DNA from 3 places in the Streptococcus milleri genome. Region 2 is predicted to be linked to each of the others. Evidence: predicted binding sites of a transcription regulator. Region 2 holds the regulator's gene; each other region holds the start of a gene.
The links. Region 2 encodes Rex, which represses fermentation and respiration genes when NADH is low (regulators of the CRP and FNR family bind a similar motif). Its sites were predicted from a motif close to TTGTGAANTANTTCACAA; they were not measured.
Positions count from the first base shown of each region.

Region 1 (4,292 bases), 890 kb from region 2:
TACCTGTGTCGGCAGCAATAAATGCTGGAACAGATTCTACCAAAGCAGGGTCAACAATTGCAATAGTTGGTGTCAATGCGTAGTCAGTGATAGGGTATTTACGATTATTTGCCTTATCAGAAATAACTGCAAACGGTGTTACTTCTGAACCTGTACCAGATGTTGTTGGAATACCGATATATTGTGCTTTCTTACCAAGTGATGGGAATTTGAAGGCGCGTTTACGGATATCCATGAATTTTTGAACGAGGTCACCGAAGTCAACGTCTGGCTGTTCATAGAACATCCACATACCTTTAGCCGCATCCATTGGTGAACCACCACCAAGGGCAATGATAGTGTCTGGTTCAAACGAGCGCATTACTTCAACACCACGACGAACTGTTGTGATATCTGGATCTGGTTCAACATCTGAGAAGACTTGAATCGTGACTTTGTTTTTACGAAGATTCAATTGGTCAATCACACGTTGTACAAAACCGAGTTTTTCAATTGATTTATCGGTAACAATCATGACACGTTCGATACCTTCGCAAGTTTGAAGATATTGAATTGAGTTACGTTCGAAGTAGATTTTTGAAGGAACTTTAAACCATTGCATATTATTTCTACGTTTCCCTACTTTCTTGATGTTAAGAAGGTTGATAGCTGATACGTTATCACCAACTGAGTTGTGTCCGTATGAACCACATCCAAGTGTTAATGATGGAATGAAGGCGTTGTATACATCACCGATACCACCAAAGGTAGATGGAGAGTTCCAGATAATACGCATTGCCTTTATTTCCGTACCGAAACGTTTTGCAAGAGCTTCGTCTTTTGTATGAATAGCAGCTGAGTGTCCTAGACCATTAAATTCAACCATTTGACGAGCTTTTTTAAGTCCATCTTCAGTATCTTCAGCTTTCAAAACCGCAATAACAGGTGATAATTTTTCACGAGTCAATGGTTCTTTAATTCCAACTTCTGCACATTCAGCAGCCAAGATATTTGTACCTTCTGGTACTTTAAATCCTGCTTGCTCAGCAATCCATGTAGCTGGTTTACCAACAATATTTGGGTTCAATTTTGCACCAGCGCAGTTCTTGCTGTTGGCTTTTGCACCAAAACAGAATTCTTCCAAAAGCGCTTTTTCTTTCTTGTTGACAAAGTAAGTATGGTAAGATTTGAATTCTGTTACAAATTCATCATAGATTTCTTTATCAATGATCACAGCTTGCTCAGATGCACAGACCATACCATTATCAAACGATTTGGACATCACGATATCATGTGCTGCTTGGCGAATATTTGCTGATTTTTCAACGTAAGCTGGAACGTTACCAGCACCAACTCCAAGAGCAGGTTTACCGCATGAATAAGCAGCTTTTACCATGGCGTTCCCACCAGTCGCAAGGATTGTTGCGATACCTTCGTGGTTCATCAAAGCTGTTGTTGCTTCCATAGATGGCTGTGTAATCCATTGAACACAGTTTTCAGGTGCACCTGCTGCAATCGCTGCATCACGTACGATTTGTGCCGCATGAGCAGAAGATTCTTGAGCAGATGGGTGGAAAGCAAAGATAATTGGATTACGCGTTTTCAATGAAATCAATGATTTAAAAATCGCTGTTGAAGTTGGGTTAGTCGTTGGAGTGATTCCGCAGATTACTCCGACCGGTTCAGCAATTTTCGTTAAACCTGTAATAGGATCATCTTCAATCACACCAACAGTTTTAACACCACGCATATTGTTAACAACGTGTTCGCAGGCAAAAAGGTTTTTTGTTGCTTTGTCTTCAAAGACACCGCGACCTGTTTCTTTAACAGCATGCTCAGCTAAGATACCGTGCGCATCAAGAGCAGCAACTGAAGCTTTTGCAACAATGTAGTCCACTTGTTCTTGATTTAATTTTCTCATTTCTTCTAGAGCAACTAACCCTTTTTGAACAAGTTCGTCAACATGCTTTTCAGCAGCTAACTTTTTTTCTTCGGGAGTTAATGTTTTTTTATCAGCCATGTGTTCCTCCAATGGTTCTCAGGACTTTTACAAATCCTTTGTTAATTTTTTCACAAGATTATTATACCTTATTTTCTTTCTCTTGTAAACACTTTCAAGTAAACTTCACAAACTTTTTCTTTTATATTGTGAATTTGTTTCAAAATATAGTTTTCTACTATATTTTAAAACATTGTTTGTGAAGTTTAAAACTTAAAATTATATATTTCACATACTTTTTCAAGATTTCCAAAAACAAAAGTTATGTAAAAAAGAGCATTTTTGCTGTGTATTCCTACACCCTCGTTCTACCCTACTATCTTTTTAAAGCACACAAAAGTCATGAATCGCAAGGCAATCCATGACTTCTAATTATTACTATTATTTCTTCACTGTTCCTTTTTTCACAGCTTCATCAATGGCTTGTTTGACGGTTTGTGCATAGAGTTCACCGCCCTTGGTGATCGTTGTTGTCTCCGAGCCAAAGTGCACATAGTCAGTTCCGTACCAAATTTCTGGGTGTTGGATAGCAGTTTGATACCAATCCGCTACAAATACATAATCGTATTTTTTCGCCAATTCCAATTCATACTGACGGGTTTTGACTGCCAGGCTAGAAGCATTATGTGCTGTGCGACCATCATACGGCGTCACTAAAACCAAACGATGTCCTTTCGGTAGTTTCTCAATAAATTGATTGAGCAAACTTTCGTAGTTATCAACCGTATTGGTTCCCAAGGCTAAGACCACTGTTTCCAGAAGCACCTTGTTTGAAATATCAGTTTGATAGACTTGCAAGCCCGATTCTAAGTTTCGACTGACTGCTGCATCCACTTGAATTTCCGGCATAGCCTGCTTGAGCCATTCACTTGCTCGCAAAGCTACCGAATCTCCAATAACGGTCGTACCCTTTGCTACATTGTATTGACTGGCACTCACATTATCAGCTTGGGTACGAGTGATCTGCATTTTACTGTCAGCTTGATTTAACCCATTGACGAGCAAATTTTCTTCAAAAGCACCAATTTTCGGAGCAGTCACGATCATGACCAAAGCGACCAGTGTTAATGGAATCAAACTATAAAATACAGGCGTTGTGATTTGCTTGATGTCCATCTTCAAGCCAAATACTTTTGGCTCTCTACCTGCTAATGTCGGCTCTAACAGATAGAAAGAGAAAGCCGCCAAGGCAAAGGAAAACACGGTTGTCAATAGAACTGCCCATCCATTGCCCATCAATTGGGAAAAGATGATGTAAAACGGCCAATGGAACAAATACACGCCGTAACTCGTATCTGCAATAAATGTGATAAGAGGCGGCTCATCAACATGCGACGTTTTATCATGAAGCACACGTGTTGCCAAAATCATCACGACTGAAAATACCGTTGCCAAAAGGAAACCAAACAGATAAGTCAATAAATTATCAAATCTTAGGAGGAACGTTAATAATAGCAAAGCTACAAAACTACCACCAAGTAGATAAAAGGTCTTTTTCAAATCAAGCGCTTGCTCCATTTTACGAAAAGGTGCTCCCAAATCACTCACACCCGAAAGTGTCGCTAAGATACTTCCTGCAAAAAACGGGAAGATATGCGTGAAACTTGAAAAGTAAATCACAGAAAAGTTTGAAACGAAGAAGCTTCTGACAAACATAGAAAGAAAACTAATCAAGAAGAAAGCGAACGAAACGAGAAAGATAATCCCTCGAAATTGCCCGACTGTTTTACTTTTCTTAGCTAAATACCATGTCGCCAAGCCCCACAAGATATAGTAGTGCATTTCCAACGCCAAGCTCCATGTGTGCACAAAGAGATGTTGGATAAATTGACTCTCGTAATTTCCACCAGACAAAATTTCATAAAAATTTGTCACAAAGCCGAGCACAGCAGCGATTTGCGTCCCAATACCAGCCACAAAATCCTTCCGAATCAGCAAAGTAAAGGGCATGATAATCAAAATCATAAAGACAAGCGGTGGCACAATCCGATAAAAGCGACGTCTTAAGAATCCTTTAACATCAATTTCCTTGTTTCTGGAAAATTCATCAATTAAAAGAGACGTAATCAAAAAGCCTGAGAAAGTGAAGAAAATATCCACACCAATAAACCCACCAGGAAAAGCTTTCTGGAAGAAATGATAGAGCAGAACTAGGAGTAATCCTGTAATCCTCACTAATGAAAACCATTTAATGCGCATTTTGATAAATCCCCTGTTTAAACTTTCCCTTGTAGACAACATTATTTTCTGTTGTTAATTTGCCTTGCCCTTCAGGCTGTCCATTCACAAAGTTGCCTTCATACTTCCAACCAGC
Region 1 is NZ_LR134288.1:65,304-69,595, reverse strand. It holds gene adhE (bifunctional acetaldehyde-CoA/alcohol dehydrogenase) at 1-1,999, opposite strand, end outside; gene EL087_RS00410 (acyltransferase family protein) at 2,360-4,177, opposite strand; gene EL087_RS00405 (MORN repeat-containing protein) at 4,167-4,292, opposite strand, start outside.
Region 1: a site for Rex is predicted at 2,038-2,055, ahead of adhE (bifunctional acetaldehyde-CoA/alcohol dehydrogenase). Genes of this name have one in related genera too.

Region 2 (4,292 bases):
ATTCGGTTCTTGAAACGATTGAATATCTGGTGGATAAATTTGGCTTTGAAGCTACTTATATCCAACCTAAAAATGGAGAGATTACGGCTCAACAGATAAAAGAAGCCCTTCGAGAAGATACAATACTTGTCTCAACCATGTATGCCAATAATGAAACAGGCTATATGCTTCCAGTCAAAGAAATTGCTGACGTTGTGAAACATCATCCCGCTACTTATCATGTGGATGCTGTGCAAGTTATAGGTAAATTACCTGTCTATCCTGACGAGCTAGGAATTGACTTTATGAGTGCATCAGCTCATAAATTTCATGGTCCAAAAGGCATCGGCTTCTTGTACTTCAATCATGTAAAATTTGACAAATTTTTACATGGTGGAGATCAAGAGGATAAAAGGCGTGCAGGAACTGAGAATTTAGCGGCTATTGCCGGTATGGTTGCGGCTCTAAAAGAGAGCCTCAATTGCTACCAAGAAAACATGGAACATGTTGAAAGTTTGAAACATCAACTTCTCTCTGAACTTGACGGAATCCATTACTATATAAATAATGATTCACACCTACTTCCCTATGTCGTAAATCTTGGCTTTCTAAATCAGGCTAACGATTTATTGCTCATGCGTTTAGACTTGGCTGGAATCTCTATCTCAACTGGCTCTGCTTGTACGGCCGGAACGGTTGAGCCAAGTCATGTGCTTAAAGCTTTTTATGGTAGCGATTCAGAACGCTTAAGGGAATCTATTCGCATTAGTTTCTCGGAGCAAAATACTTCAGAAGAAGTTCGACAATTTACTACAACATTAAAAGAAATTTTAGGAGGATAAAATAGATGGCTTTTCAGACCACTATTCACTTAAAAGACTGCCCCTACAGTTACTCTCTTGGAGAAAATGTAAAAAAATTTACTTTGCGTGATAACACATTTGCCGAAACAAAAGTCGGAAATTACGAATTAACACGCTTATTAGAAAATGTTCCCAATAGCGGGGATGGTTTTCTATTAAAAATCATTATCAATAAAGACCTTTCAGGTGTAAAAATCAACATCACAGACAAATCTGGCCTTCGGTTAGTGAATATTTTTAAATCAGAAGACAATCACATCATTCAAGAAAAGTTTTATTTCTTAATGGATAGCTTGGTAGAACGTGGTATTTTCACTAAACAAGAACAATAAACAAATAGCTTTAAAAACTCATTTTTAAATCATTAGTAAAACAATAAAGAGTAGGGAACAAACCAAAAATCTTTGATTTTGTCCTACTCCTTTTCTATTTTTATCAAATAAGTTGATTTTTTCACAAACTTTCTATAAAATAGTCTTTGAAAGGATGTGATTTTGTGAAATCTGAAAATAATACAACCATTCCACGCGCAACTGCTAAAAGGCTCTCTCTGTATTATCGGATTTTCAAACGATTTAATTCCGAAAAAATCGAAAAAGCCAATTCAAAACAAATCGCAGATGCGATCGGGATTGATTCTGCAACTGTCCGTCGAGATTTTTCTTATTTTGGCGAATTAGGTCGTCGTGGATATGGTTATGATGTAAAAAAACTCATGAATTTTTTTGCTGACTTACTTCATGACAATTCCATTACCAATGTGATGTTAGTTGGTATCGGTAACATGGGACATGCTTTGCTCCACTACCGTTTCCACGAACGGAACAAAATGAAGATTGTTATGGCATTTGATACAGATGATCATCCTGAAGTTGGGACTACTACAAATGACGGGATTCCTATTTATGGCATTTCACAAATCAATAACAAATTAAAAGGTGTGGATGTTAAAACAGCTATTTTAACAGTTCCTAGTGCAAAAGCGCAAGAGGTTGCAACCGTGCTTGTAGAAGCTGGTGTAAAAGGTATCCTCAGTTTTTCTCCTGTTCACTTAACCGTTCCAAAAGATGTTGTTGTTCAATATGTTGATTTGACAAGTGAGCTACAAACACTCCTTTATTTTATGAAAAAAGAGCATTAAGTAATTAGAAAGAGCAAACATTTATTTATGAAGAGACCTATTATCGGCATTACTGGAAATGAAAGACCAAACCCTGAAGATGAATTTGCCATCATGAGTTATGCTGCTAAGGGATTTGTAGAGGGCGTAAAAGAAGTTGGTGGAACTCCCATCATATTGCCAATCGGAGATGCAGATATGGCACGGCGCTACATCCAGATGATTGACAAACTTATCCTAACGGGTGGGCAAAATGTATCACCACAATTCTATGGCGAAGAAAAAACAATTGACAGTGATGATTACTATTTGGAGCGTGATTTGTTTGAATTAGCCTTAATCCATGAAGCTATCCAGCAACAAAAACCAATTTTTACCGTTTGCCGCGGTACGCAATTGTTTAATATTGCAATGGGTGGAACTCTTTATCAAGATATTGAGCACCATTGGCAAGACAGTTCTGCTGAATATACTACTCAAAAACTAGTCACTAAATCCGGTTCTGTTTTGGAAAAAATTTACGGCGAAGTATCTCATATCAACTCTTTCCATCATCAGAGTATCAAAGATTTAGCAGAAAATGTCGAAGTCATTGCCCGTGATCCGAAAGACAACACCATTGAAGCCATTACAACAACTGATGAAATCGCTTATCTGGGAGTCCAGTGGCATCCAGAATTCTTATTTGAAACACGTCCTAAAGATCGAATGCTGTTTGACTATGTTGTTAATAAGCTTTAAATCAAGTCTGTTTCTTCGCGATAACTATAATAATCTTTCTCTGCGATGATGAGATGATCCAGTAAGATGAAGCCCATTAGCTCACACGCTTCTTTTACATGTTTGGTCACTTCATCGTCATTTTTGCTTGGCAGTACAGCTCCTGATGGATGATTGTGCACCAAAATAATGGATGTCGCCATGTGTTTCACAGCATAATGCAGAATTTCTCGTGGTTCTGCAATACTGCGTGACACACTACCAATAAAAATCGTCTGCTGATGAATGATTTTGTTTTGAGTATTCAAATATAAAGCTACAAGGTGTTCCTGCTTCTTATGCCCCAATTCCTGTTGCATTTTTTTCGCTAACTTTTGACTACCTAAAATTTGCTCTTGCGTAATCAATTCTGCCTTACTGACTCGCTGGCCTAATTCAATCATGGCTTGCAATTCAATAGCTTTGATACGACCAATTCCAGAGATTGATTGCAATTCTTGTAGCGTCATATTGCGCAAATCATTCAAACTAGAAATAGTTGATAAAATTCGTTGAGAAACTTGAAAAACAGTTTCTTTTTTATTGCCTGTGCGGATAAGAATGGATAACAATTCTTGATTGCTCAATTGTTCTGCACCTTCTGCGACTAAACGTTCCCTTGGCAACAAAGAATCTTCCTGAAATGAAATACTATACATAAAAAACCTCCTCATATCCTTATTCGGAAAAAGAAGAGGAAAATAAAAAATCTGAGAAATGATTCTCAAATTTTTTAAGTTAGTATTTACATTTCAACAATTTTACCTGTTTCAAAATAAACAACCCATTCACAGATATTTTTAGCGTAATCACCAATGCGTTCTAAGTACGAAATAACTTGGAGGTAATCACGACCTGTAACAATCAAATCTGGATTTGCCTTAATTTCTTGTGTAGCTAAATCACGAATATCATCAAAATACTGATTGATTTTCTCATCCATAGCTGCTATTTCGTAAGCCTTGTCCACATCGCCATTAAGGTAAAGATCAAGTGCTGCTTCCACAAAATTTTTGACATCGCGTCCCATTTTGCTGATTTCTTCCTCAACAGACTGGATACGAACTTCTCCCTTCATGCGAATCGTTGCCTGTGCAATGGAAACAGCGTGGTCACCCATTCTTTCCACATCACTACTAGCCTTCAAAACTGTAATAACGGTTCGTAAGTCTTGCGAAACAGGCTGCTGCAAAGCAATGATTTCCAGAGATTTTTTCTCCAACTTTACTTCATATTCATTCACTTCTGCGTCTTCTTCGATTACTTCTTTTGCTAATTCACGGTCGTGGGTCACAAATGCACGAACTGTGCGATTAATCTGTGACAAAACTTCATTTCCCATTGCATAAAATTGGTTATGGAGTTTTGCTAAGTCTTCTTCAAATTGTACTCTAAGCATAAATTTTCCTTTCCTAAGATCTAAAGAATTTTATACGAAAATCCATCTTTTTACATAATTCTTGTCTACAAGTATATGTGCATTTTATATATAAATATATAGAGAATCAGTAGTCGCCAAAACATTGGAATAGCCATAATATTGTAGTGACCAATTACAATCTCTAACCAAA
Region 2 is NZ_LR134288.1:1,035,810-1,040,101, forward strand. It holds gene EL087_RS05110 (cysteine desulfurase family protein) at 1-821, shown strand, start outside; gene EL087_RS05115 (DUF1831 domain-containing protein) at 827-1,174, shown strand; gene EL087_RS05120 (redox-sensing transcriptional repressor Rex) at 1,339-1,983, shown strand; gene EL087_RS05125 (gamma-glutamyl-gamma-aminobutyrate hydrolase family protein) at 2,011-2,703, shown strand; gene radC (RadC family protein) at 2,700-3,380, opposite strand; gene phoU (phosphate signaling complex protein PhoU) at 3,467-4,120, opposite strand; gene pstB (phosphate ABC transporter ATP-binding protein PstB) at 4,284-4,292, opposite strand, start outside.

Region 3 (4,292 bases), 720 kb from region 2:
CGAACCGTGCGACAACTTCAGATGTTGTGACTAACTTAGTTGATGGATTATTGGAAAATGACCAGTACGGAAATTTAGTTCCGGCGCTTGCTAAGTCATGGACAGTCTCCAAAGATGGCTTGACATATACGTATAAATTACGTAAAGATGCTAAATGGTACACATCAGAAGGTGAAGAGTACGCAAGTGTAAAAGCGCAAGACTTTGTAACTGGCTTGAAATACGCCGCAGATAATAAATCAGAAGCTCTTTACCTCGTTCAAGATTCTGTCAAAGGTTTAGATGCTTACATCAAGGGTGAAACGAAAGATTTTTCAACGGTTGGAGTAAAAGCTCTAGATGACTATACAGTACAGTATACACTCAGCCGTGCAGAGACTTATTGGAATTCAAAAACGACCAATAATATCCTCTTCCCAGTTAATGCAGATTTCTTGAAATCACAAGGAAAAAATTTTGGTTCTGTAAAACCAACCAGCATTCTATACAATGGTCCTTATCTGTTGAAGTCTCTGACAGCCAAGTCTTCTATGGAATTTGCTAAAAATCCTCATTACTATGATAAAAAGAATGTTCATTTGGACAATATCAAATTGACATATTATGATGGTTCTGACCAAGAAGCCCTTATCCGTAACTTCACAGATGGTGCCTATAGTGCAGCTCGTCTTTATCCAAATAGCTCTAGTTTTGCTTCTGTTAAGAAACAATATGCTAACAATATCATCTATAGTTTGCAAGATGCGACCAGCTACTATTATAACTTTAATTTAAATCGTCAGTCTTACAACCATACATCTAAGAAAACAGATGCTCAAAAGGCTGCGACCCAAGAAGCGGTGCTAAATAAAGCTTTCCGCCAAGCTATCAACTTTGCCTATAATCGTACTTCTTATGGTGCACAAAGTAATGGGAAAGACGGAGCGACAAAGGTATTGCGGAACACACTCGTGCCACCAACATTTGTTTCTATCGGTGATAAAACGTTTGGTGATGTTGTGTCTTCTAAATTGGTAAACTATGGTTCAGAATGGTCAAATATGAATTTGGTCGATGCACAAGATGCTTATTACAATCCAGAAAAAGCCAAGGCGAAGTTTGCTCAAGCTAAAGCAGAATTGCAAGCAAAAGGTGTTCAGTTCCCTATTCACTTAGATGTACCGGCTGATCAGACAAGCAAAATTGGTGTTCAATGGGAAAGTTCCATGAAGCAATCTGTTGAGTCTGTCTTGGGCACAGAAAATGTTGTCATTGATATTCAACAAATGAGTTCAGATGAATTACATAATATCAGTTATTTTGCTAATACAGCTGCTCAAAAGGACTATGATCTGTATAATGGTGGCTGGTCTGGTGACTATCAAGACCCATCTACTTATTTAGATACTTTGAATACAAAAAATGGTGGTAGTTTACAAAACTTTGGTCTGGAACCAGGTCAAGAAAATGATAAGATTAAGGCAGTTGGACTGGACACATATACAGAGATGCTAGCAGAAGCAAATGCTGAAACCAATGAAACGAAGCGCTATGAAAAATATGCCGAAGCACAAGCGTGGTTAATTGATAGTGGCTTGACAATGCCAAACCTGTCTCTTGGGGGAACACCGTCTGTAACGAAAACAGTTCCATTTAGTCGTTCTTATTCTCTAGTCGGCATTAAAGGTGGATCAAGCAGTTATTTTAAATATGTCAAACTGCAAGACAAGATTGTAACAACAAAAGAATACGAAAGTGCCAAAAAGAAATGGCTAAAAGAAAAAGAAACCTCTAATAAAAAAGCACAAGATGACTACGAAAATCATGTGAAATAAAACAAATGTAAGAAACTTCTATGAACGACAAGCTTCGTAGGAGTTTCTTTTTGTTGTTCCTATCTAAAGAACCTATATCGAAGAAGTCTCAAATAAGAGTTGGCTTTAGGGAGTGATTTTAAGTGCTGACAGATACATTTTTTCAAAAAAATTTCTTGACAAGGAGTTTCTATCCTGTTATACTAATAAGGTACCCAATCGCGGGGATGGCGGAATTGGCAGACGCGCAGGACTAAGGATCCTGTGACCGCTTTAGGTCGTGAGGGTTCAAGTCCCTCTCTCCGCATCAGATAACCTGGCTTCGGCCGGTTTTTTTGTTACTATAGTTGTATTTTGTTTTATCATTTTTGAAATATGAAGCAGGAAAAACAGTTTTATAAGAGAAAACGCTTAAAAGATTAGGAAATGCTGGTATTTTTTCCTAAAAAGTGATAAAATAAACAATGTAAATGGGAAAACCCATAAAAATAAATAGGAGGCCTAGTACTAATGGCAATCGTTTCAGCAGAAAAATTTGTCCAAGCAGCTCGTGACAATGGTTATGCAGTTGGTGGATTTAATACAAACAACCTTGAGTGGACTCAAGCTATCTTGCGTGCAGCAGAAGCTAAAAAAGCTCCAGTTCTTATCCAAACTTCTATGGGTGCTGCTAAATATATGGGTGGTTACAAAGTATGTAAACTTCTCATCGAAAACCTTGTAGAATCAATGGGAATTACTGTACCAGTTGCTATTCACCTTGACCATGGTCATTATGAAGATGCACTTGAATGTATCAAAGTTGGTTACACTTCAGTTATGTTTGATGGTTCTCATCTTCCAGTTGAAGAAAACCTTGAAAAAGCTCGCAAAGTTGTTGAATTTGCGCATGCAAATGGCGTGTCAGTAGAAGCTGAAGTTGGTACAATCGGTGGTGAAGAAGACGGTATCATCGGTGACGGTGAATTAGCTCCAATCGAAGATGCAAAAGCAATGGTTGAAACTGGAATTGACTTCCTTGCAGCAGGTATTGGTAACATTCATGGACCATACCCAGCTAACTGGAAAGGTCTTCACCTTGACCACTTGCAAAAATTGACAGAAGCTGTCCCTGGATTCCCAATCGTACTTCACGGTGGTTCAGGTATTCCTGATGACCAAATCCAAGCAGCTATCAAATTGGGTGTTGCTAAAGTAAATGTAAACACTGAATGTCAAATTGCTTTTGCAAAAGCTACTCGTAAATTCGTTGCTGAATACGAAGCAAACGAAGCAGAATACGATAAGAAGAAACTTTTTGACCCACGTAAATTCTTGAAACCAGGTTTTGAAGCCATTACAGAAGCTGTTGAAGAACGTATCGATGTATTTGGTTCAGAAGGTAAAGCTTAATTAGGCTTACCAAATAAACAAGAAAATCTCGCCTTGTGCGGGATTTTTGTTGATTGTTGAATACATAAAAGATAAAAATTTGTTGGCAGGAGTGGGAGAGAGGAATGACTCAGATTAAAGAAATCAAGAAAGAGGAGCAGAAGTTAGCGATTGCAGCTGAGATTTTGGCTGATTTACCAGAGTGGTTTGGTATTCCAGATAGTACTCAAGCCTATATTGAGGCGGCTGGGAAACTTCGTGTCTGGGGAGCTTATGAGGGGGATGATCCACTTGGTTTTATTAGTTTGTCCTATTCTAGCGAAGACTGTGCAGAGATTGACTGCCTAGCTATCAAGAAAGAATATCATAGACAAGGGATTGGGTCAAAGCTAGTGAATGTTTTGGAAATGGCAGCAAGACAACAAGTTGACTATTTACAAGTCAAAACAGTGGCACCGGGTCATTATCCAATCTACGATAGAACTAATGCTTTCTATCAGGCTCAAGGTTTTAAAAAATTAGAAATCTTCCCTCAACTGTGGGATTCACACAATCCCTGCATGGTTTTAATCAAGAAAATTTCCTAAAAACTTCTTGACAAAAAAATTTGACGTGTTAGAATAAGAATGTGTTGAATGCCGATTTAGCTCAGTTGGTAGAGCAACGCACTCGTAACGCGTAGGTCGTAGGTTCAAGCCCTATAATCGGCATTATTGAAGGTCTTCATTGATTGAAGGCTTTTTGTTTATTGTTAAGTATTGTTGTGTAAAAAAAGCTAATCGCATCTGACCAGCTTATGAAAAACAAGTAGGATATCCAAATTTTACAACCACTTGCGTCTCGAAAGGAACCACTTACTGAAAATCACTTGAATTTCACGAACCAATTGTTATAATAAAATAAAGAAAAACGAGGGAGCGTTTATGAAGATTCGAGTAGAGCTAGATTCTAATCTAGAAGAAGCAGAAATTGTCATTAAGGCACCTCGCTTTGATGAGCAGATAGAGCGCGTTCAGCGTTCTCTGGAAGAAGTTGCTAAGCCGTCTATTCTTTTTTACAAAGATACGAGCGAATACTATGTTGATTTAGCGGATATTCTCTTTTTTGAGACAGAGGGAAATAAGATTT
Region 3 is NZ_LR134288.1:310,874-315,165, forward strand. It holds gene EL087_RS01580 (peptide ABC transporter substrate-binding protein) at 1-1,814, shown strand, start outside; tRNA gene EL087_RS01585 (tRNA-Leu) at 2,015-2,100, shown strand; gene EL087_RS01590 (class II fructose-bisphosphate aldolase) at 2,304-3,185, shown strand; gene EL087_RS01595 (GNAT family N-acetyltransferase) at 3,290-3,751, shown strand; tRNA gene EL087_RS01600 (tRNA-Thr) at 3,802-3,874, shown strand; gene EL087_RS01605 (LytTR family DNA-binding domain-containing protein) at 4,088-4,292, shown strand, end outside.
Region 3: a site for Rex is predicted at 2,241-2,258, ahead of EL087_RS01590 (class II fructose-bisphosphate aldolase). Genes of this name have one in related genera too.